2 regions of the Deinococcus wulumuqiensis R12 genome follow, and region 2 is predicted to be linked to the other one. Evidence: riboswitches for the same ligand, from Rfam matches in the RefSeq annotation. Region 2 holds a riboswitch; the other holds the start of a gene.

Region 1 (3,371 bases), on a different replicon from region 2:
TTGGGCACGCTCAGGTGAGGGAAATTGACCTGACGGGCCGGAATCAGGCCGCCGAGCTTCTCGCGCTGGGCGAGGGTGTACTTCACCTCGGGCGAGTCGGGGCCGGGGTGGTAGTACTCCAGATGTTCCACCTGCTCGTCGGTCAGCGGCAGTTCGAGAAGGTCGCGCAGGTTTTTCAGCGAGTCGAACTCCAGCTTCTTGACCTGGTGCGCCACGTTGCGGGCCTGCGCCGTTTCGCCCAGGCCGTAGCCCTTGACGGTGCGCGGGATGATGATGGTCGGGCTGCCCTTGTGCTTGATGGCCGCCGCGTAAGCCGCGTAGACCTTGTGGACATCGTGCCCGCCCCGGTTGAGCAGTTCGAGGTCGGCGTCGGTCCAGTCCTTGATGAGTTCTTTCAGCTCGGGCGTGTTGAAGAAGTTCTCGCGCAGCTCCTTGCCGCCGAAGGCCGCGTAGCGCTGCGACTCGCCGTCCACCAGCGCCTCGAAGCGCTTGACGATGTGGCCGTTGTAATCGTGCTGAAGCAGCTCGTCCCACTTGCTGTCCCAGATGACCTTGATGACGTTCCAGTTGGCACCCCGGAACAGCGCCTCGAACTCCTGAATCACCTTGGAGTTGGCCCGCACCGGCCCGTCGAGGCGCTGAAGGTTGGCGTTGAGCACGAAAATCAGGTTGTCGAGGTTCTCGTAGGCGGCGAAGCGGATGGCGCCCACCGATTCGGGTTCGTCCATCTCGCCGTCGCCGAGGAAGGCCCACACTTTGGCGTCGCCCTGCGGCTTGAGGCCCCGGTTCTCGAGGTATTTGATGAATCTGGCCTGATAGATGGCCTGGATGGGGCCGAGGCCCATGCTGACGGTGGGAAACTCCCAGTAGTCGGGCATCAGCCAGGGGTGCGGGTAGCTGCTCAGGCCCTCGCCGTCGGGTTGCAGCTCGCGCCGGAAGCGGTTGAGACGCGCCTCGTCGAAGCGGCCCTCCAGAAAAGAGCGGGCGTAGATGCCGGGCGCGACGTGCCCCTGGTAGAACACGAGGTCGCGGTCTTGCCCCGCGCCATGCCCCCGGAAAAAGTGGTTGAAGCCGACTTCGAGCAGCTCGGCGGCGCTGGCGTAGGTCGAGAGGTGGCCGCCGATGCCGTCACTCTTCTTGTTGGCCTTGATGACCATGGCCACCGAGTTCCAGCGGTTGATATTGCGAATCTTGCGCTCGACTTCGAGGTCGCCGGGGTACTCGGGCTGGTCCTCGACAGCGATGGTGTTGATGTAGGGGGTGGTCTGCTTGAACTCGATGGGGGCGCCGTGGAAGTAGGCGTAGTGGTCGAGCTCTTCGAGCAGGTCGGCGGCCCGCTTGCCGCCCGCATGGGCGAACACGTAGGCCAGCGAGTCGAGCCACTCCTGGGTTTCGACCGTATTGAGCTGCTCGCGCTGCTGCTGGGGCAGGTCGCTGCGCGGTGGGCGCGGTGGAGGTTGTGGGGTCATGAAAGCAGTCTACGCCCCCCCACTCACCCCTTCCAACATGGAAATGTCAGGCGGCTGACCACTCGAAATGGTCAAATCGGCAAGAGCGGCAGGTCGGTGGCGCATTCGTCCGGCACGGGCCTGCGGTATGCTGCCATGTGCGTCACCGGGGGTGCCCTGCTTCGGCAGCGGCTGAGAACACACCCCAGGAACCTGAACCGGGTCATACCGGCGGAGGGAGTGTGACGGGGCCGCGCCTGCCTGTGGGCGGCCCCCCACCTTTCCCTGGACGCAAGGGGGAAAGTGAAATGCGTAAAGTGATTTTTGCCGTGGGTGCCGCCCTGTCGCTGGGTGCGGCCCAGGCCCAGAACCAGACGACCCTGACGGTCATCACCCACGATTCTTTCGACGTGGACAAGAAGCTGGTGGCCCAGTTCGAGGCGCAGAACAAGGCCAAGGTGCGCTTCGTCAAGGGCGGCGACGCGGGCGAGCTGCTCAGCCGCCTGATTCTGACCCGCCGCGCTCCGGTGGCCGATGTGGTGTACGGCCTGGACAACGCGCTGCTGGCCCGCGCCCGGCAGATGAACCTGCTCCAGGCCTACAAATCGCCGCTGCTGTCGAAGGTGCCCGCCCAGTACCGCCTCGACGACGCCGGGCTGCTGAACACGGTGGATTACGGCTACGTCGCCCTGAACTACGACCGCGCCTACTTCCAGAAAGCGGGCCTCGCCCTTCCCAAAACCCTGGACGACCTGAAAAAGCCCGAGTACGCCCGCCTGACGGTGGTGTCCAGCCCCGCCACGTCCTCGCCGGGTCTGGCGTTCCTGCTGGCGACGGTCAACCACTACGGCGAAACGGGCGCGTGGCAGTGGTGGAAATCGGCCCGCGCCGGGGGCATGAAGGTGGTGCGCGGCTGGTCGGACGCCTACTACAAGGACTTCACGCGGGCGGGCGGCAAGTACCCCATCGTGCTGAGCTACGCGAGCAGCCCCGCCGCCGAGGTGTTCTTCGACGACGGCTACGACCCGGCCAAACTGCCCGCGCAGTCCCCCACCGCCAACCTGCTGCTGCCCGGCTCGACCTGGCTGCAACTCGAAGGCGTGGGCATCCTCAAGGGGGCCAAGCAGCCCGCGCTCGCCAGGAAGTTCGTGGACTTCATGCTCAGCCCGGCGGTGCAGGCCGACATTCCCACCCGCATGTGGATTTACCCGGCGGTGGGCGGCATCAAGCTCGACCCGGTGTTCAAGTTTGCCGAGCAGCCCAGGCCCGCCCCCGTCAAGGCCAGCGTGACCGCCAACCCGCAGCGGCTGGTGGACGCCTGGGTGCAGAACGTCCTGCGCGCCCGCTGATACGGATTCCGATTGAATCCAGCAGATTTCTGGATTCAATCCGACTGAAAGGAGTAGGAAAAGATACGGATTTCGCGATATGGATGCACAGGCGGTGGAGTTCCGACTGTGCAGGAATGAAGCGGAATCCGTATCAGGCACGTCAAAGGGGAAGGGTAGAGAGGAGAGGGGAAAAACCCTCAGCCCTCCACCCTTCCCCCTCTGCGCTCAGACTTCGGCGTCGGGCGACACCACGCCCTCGGTCATCCAGCCGGTCTTCTTGCGCTGGTGCATCAGGCCGTAGGCGCGCAGCCACTCGGCTTCGGTCAGGTCGCTCAACTCGCGGCCCGCATAGAGTTCCTGCAGAACTTCCACCATCACGCCGACTTCGTGGTCGCTGTAGGCTTCCACGCCCAGCCGCTCATGGACGGCTCGCGGGTCGAGGTCAACGCCGATGAGCGTGGCGCTCATGCCTGCGCCTCGGCGGGCTTTGCGGGCACCTCGCAGCGGTAGAGCTTGACGCTGCGGCCCCGCAGGGTGGTTTCGCCGCCCGCCGCGACCTGTTCGCTGGCGTGGTCGTCGCTGGTGTCGAGCA
Region 2 (3,371 bases):
ATTCCCGCGCCTTTTCTTCCATCCCCGCGAGCACGTCGGCGGCGCGGATGTCGTGGCTGAGTTTCATGGAGCAGAAATGCGGGCCGCACATGGAGCAGAAATGCGCGGTCTTGGCGGCGTCGGCGGGCAGCGTCTCGTCGTGCATGGCACGCGCCCGTTCGGGGTCGAGCGAGAGGTTGAACTGGTCTTGCCACCTGAATTCGAAGCGGGCTTTGCTCAGGGCGTTGTCGCGCAGTTGCGCCCCCGCGTAGCCTTTGGCGAGGTCGGCGGCGTGCGCGGCGATGCGGTAGGTCATCACGCCGTCGCGCACGTCCTGTTTGTCGGGCAGGCCGAGGTGCTCCTTGGGCGTCACGTAGCACAGCATCGCCGTGCCGTACCACGCGATTTGCGCGGCTCCGATGGCGGAAGTGATGTGGTCGTAGCCGGGCGCGATGTCAGTGGTCAGCGGCCCGAGGGTGTAGAAGGGCGCTTCGGCGCAGGCATCCAGTTGCCGCGTCATGTTTTCCCGAATCAGTTGCATGGGAACGTGTCCCGGCCCCTCGATCATGGTCTGTACGCCGCATTCCCACGCCACCCGCGTCAGTTCGCCCAGCGTATCGAGTTCGGCAAATTGCGCCGCGTCGTTGGCGTCCTGAATGGAGCCGGGGCGCAGGCCGTCCCCGAGGCTGAAGGTGATGTCGTAGGCGGCCATGATCTCGCAGATGTCGCGGAAATGGGTGTAGAGGAAGTTTTCCTGATGGTGCGCGAGGCACCACTTGGCGAGGATGCTGCCCCCACGCGAGACGATGCCGGTGCGGCGGCGAGCGGTCAGCGGCACATGTGAGAGCCGCACGCCCGCGTGAATGGTGAAGTAGTCCACGCCCTGTTCGGCCTGCTCGATGAGGGTGTCGCGGTACACCTCCCAGGTCAGTTCTTCGGCCTTGCCCCCGACCTTTTCCAGCGCCTGATAAATCGGCACGGTGCCGATGGGCACGGGACTGTTTCGCACGATCCACTCGCGGGTCTGGTGAATGTGCTTGCCGGTGGAGAGGTCCATCACTGTGTCGGCTCCCCAACGCGCCGCCCAGACCATCTTTTCCACCTCTTCCTCGATGGAACTGGTCACGATGGACGTACCGAGGTTGGCATTGATTTTGACGCGGAAATTGCGCCCGATGATGGTCGGTTCCAGTTCGGGGTGGTTGATGTTGGCGGGGATGACGGCCCGCCCCCGCGCCACCTCGTCGCGCACGAATTCGGGGGTGTAGACGCGGGGAAGCGCCGCGCCGAAGCTTTCGCCGGGGTGCTGCTCCAAGAGGTCTGCCGACATCTCCTGCCGCAAGTTCTCGCGCAGGGCGACAAATTCCATTTCGGGCGTGATTTCGCCGCGCCGCGCGGCCTGCATCTGCGTGATGCCCTGTCCCGCCCTGGCGCGGCGCGGGGCCTGCACGTTCGGATAGGGCACCGGCCCGTCGAGGTCGGCCAGTGCGGAAAAACGCGGTGTCGTCTCTGTCCGTTCGTCCCGCACCAGCCAGGGCCGGGCGTGCGGTAGCCCGCGCTCCAGGTCAATCTGTACGGCGGGGTCGGTGTATGGCCCGCTGGTGTCCGGTACGAGCAGGTCGGGGTTGGGCAGCGTGCGCGTCACGCCGCTGAAGGCTTCTACGGTGGGCGAGAGCCGAATGGCGCGCACTGGCACGCGGACTTCGGGAAAACGCTCGCCCGTCAGGTAGCGCTTTTCGGAGTTGGGAAAGGGTTGGGTGGACAGCCGGGAATGGTCGAGCGAAAACGGTGTCATGGGGCCTCGGCAGTAGGGGAGAGAAGGGCAGAAGAGATGAAGAAGGGGGGCAGGCTGCCCGGCAGCTCATTCGACTCAATCCAAAAAATCCCTCCCCCAAACGAAAGTCGGAGGAGGGCGGCCCCAGCCCAGGCTGGTCAAACAGTGTCCGCACCCGTCACACTCCCTCCGCTGGTGCTAACCAGTTCAGGTTCCTAGGGTTAGGCGCTGTTGCCCTCTCAGCCTCCGGCCCGATTGCGGAGGCACCCCTGTTGACGATGCCCAGAGTTTGCCACCGCCCTGGTCACGGGTCAAGTCGAACAAATCTCCTCAGTTCATAAAATTTTATATGAAATCCGCACTCTCTCCACCCCTCACCCTCCACGTTCCAACCCCCCCTACCGGCCCCCGCCCCTAGCCTCCAGCGCGTCCGCCACGTCGTCGGCCATCTTCAGCGTCCGGACGATGACCGGCACAGCGAGCGCGATGAGGTGGCGTTCCTGGCCCCGCGCCCGCTGCGCCTCACGCACGTCGGCCACGACCTGCAACGTGACCGGAATAAACCGCAGGGTCAGGGAGCAGGCGAGACTGACCTTGTCCGGGTCCACCCCGAAGCGGGCCAGGGGCCGCAGGCCGCGTTCCAGCGCCGCGAGCACGTCCGAAACGCGGGTGGTCAGGGTGAGCAGGGCACCGAGCAGAATCATCACCCCGAAGCGCAGCGCGGTGACGGCGGCGGCTTCCCACCCGGCGGTCACGCCCTGAACCGCAAAGAAAAACAGCAGCAGCCCCAGCGCGGGCCGCAGGCTGTGCCAGGCCAGGCGGGCGCCGAGACCGCTCAGGGCATACAGCGCGAGCGACGCCGTGAGCAGGCCCAGGAGCAGCCGCAGGTCCCGCACCAGAAAGACGCCGACCCCGGCGAGCAGCAGCGCCGTGAGCTTGACCCCCGGCGCGAGGCGGTGCAGCCATGAGCGGCCCGGCACGTACAGGCTGAGACTCAAGCCGACTCCAGTGACATCCGCTCGCGGTAGAGGGCCAGCGCCTCGGCGGGAGCGGCGTCGGCCAGCAGGGCGCCGTCCTCGAAGACCAGCACCCGCTCGAAGTCGCGCAGCAGTTCCAGGTCGTGCGTCACCACCACGGCCTGCTGCGGCAACTGCGCGATGGCGCGGGCCACCCGGTTGCGGTTGCGCAGGTCGAGCAGCGTGGTCGGCTCGTCGAACACGATCACCTCGGGGCGCATGACCAGCACCCCCGCCAGCGCCAGAAGCTGCTTTTGCCCCCCGCTAAGCCGGTGCGTGGCGTGCTGGCGCAGGTGCGCGAGGTCGTAACGCCCGAGCATCTCCGTGATTCTGCCCTCCGTTTCCGCCGCGCTCAGTCCCAGGGGACGCAGCCCGAAGGCGAGATCTTCTTCCACCACCGGAAAGACAATCTGGTGCTCGGGGTTCTGAAACACGAAGCCCAGGCGCCGCCGCACCTCGCGGGGCGAGCGCCGGGTGTCGAAGCCGCCCACCGTCACCGTCCCTGTCGTGGGCAGCAGCAGACCACCGATCAGGCGCGCGAGGGTGCTTTTGCCGCTGCCGTTGCTGCCGACGATGCCGATACGCCGCTCGGTCAGGCTGAG

Evidence for each region. Region 2 has a riboswitch for thiamine pyrophosphate ahead of thiC (phosphomethylpyrimidine synthase ThiC). Riboswitches for the same ligand answer to the same signal wherever they lie in the genome.
Region 1: linked by a shared signal. The riboswitch ahead of G6R31_RS10335 (thiamine ABC transporter substrate-binding protein) and the one ahead of thiC (phosphomethylpyrimidine synthase ThiC) in region 2 are both predicted to bind thiamine pyrophosphate.

What each region holds. Positions count from the first base shown of each region.
Region 1 is NZ_CP049357.1:2,123,129-2,126,499, reverse strand. It holds gene aceE (pyruvate dehydrogenase (acetyl-transferring), homodimeric type) at 1-1,469, opposite strand, end outside; TPP riboswitch at 1,607-1,706, shown strand; gene G6R31_RS10335 (thiamine ABC transporter substrate-binding protein) at 1,757-2,797, shown strand; gene G6R31_RS10330 (hypothetical protein) at 3,005-3,247, opposite strand; gene glgX (glycogen debranching protein GlgX) at 3,244-3,371, opposite strand, start outside.
Region 2 is NZ_CP049358.1:102,159-105,529, forward strand. It holds gene thiC (phosphomethylpyrimidine synthase ThiC) at 1-1,774, opposite strand, end outside; TPP riboswitch at 1,920-2,034, opposite strand; gene G6R31_RS14335 (energy-coupling factor transporter transmembrane component T family protein) at 2,152-2,751, opposite strand; gene G6R31_RS14340 (energy-coupling factor ABC transporter ATP-binding protein) at 2,748-3,371, opposite strand, start outside.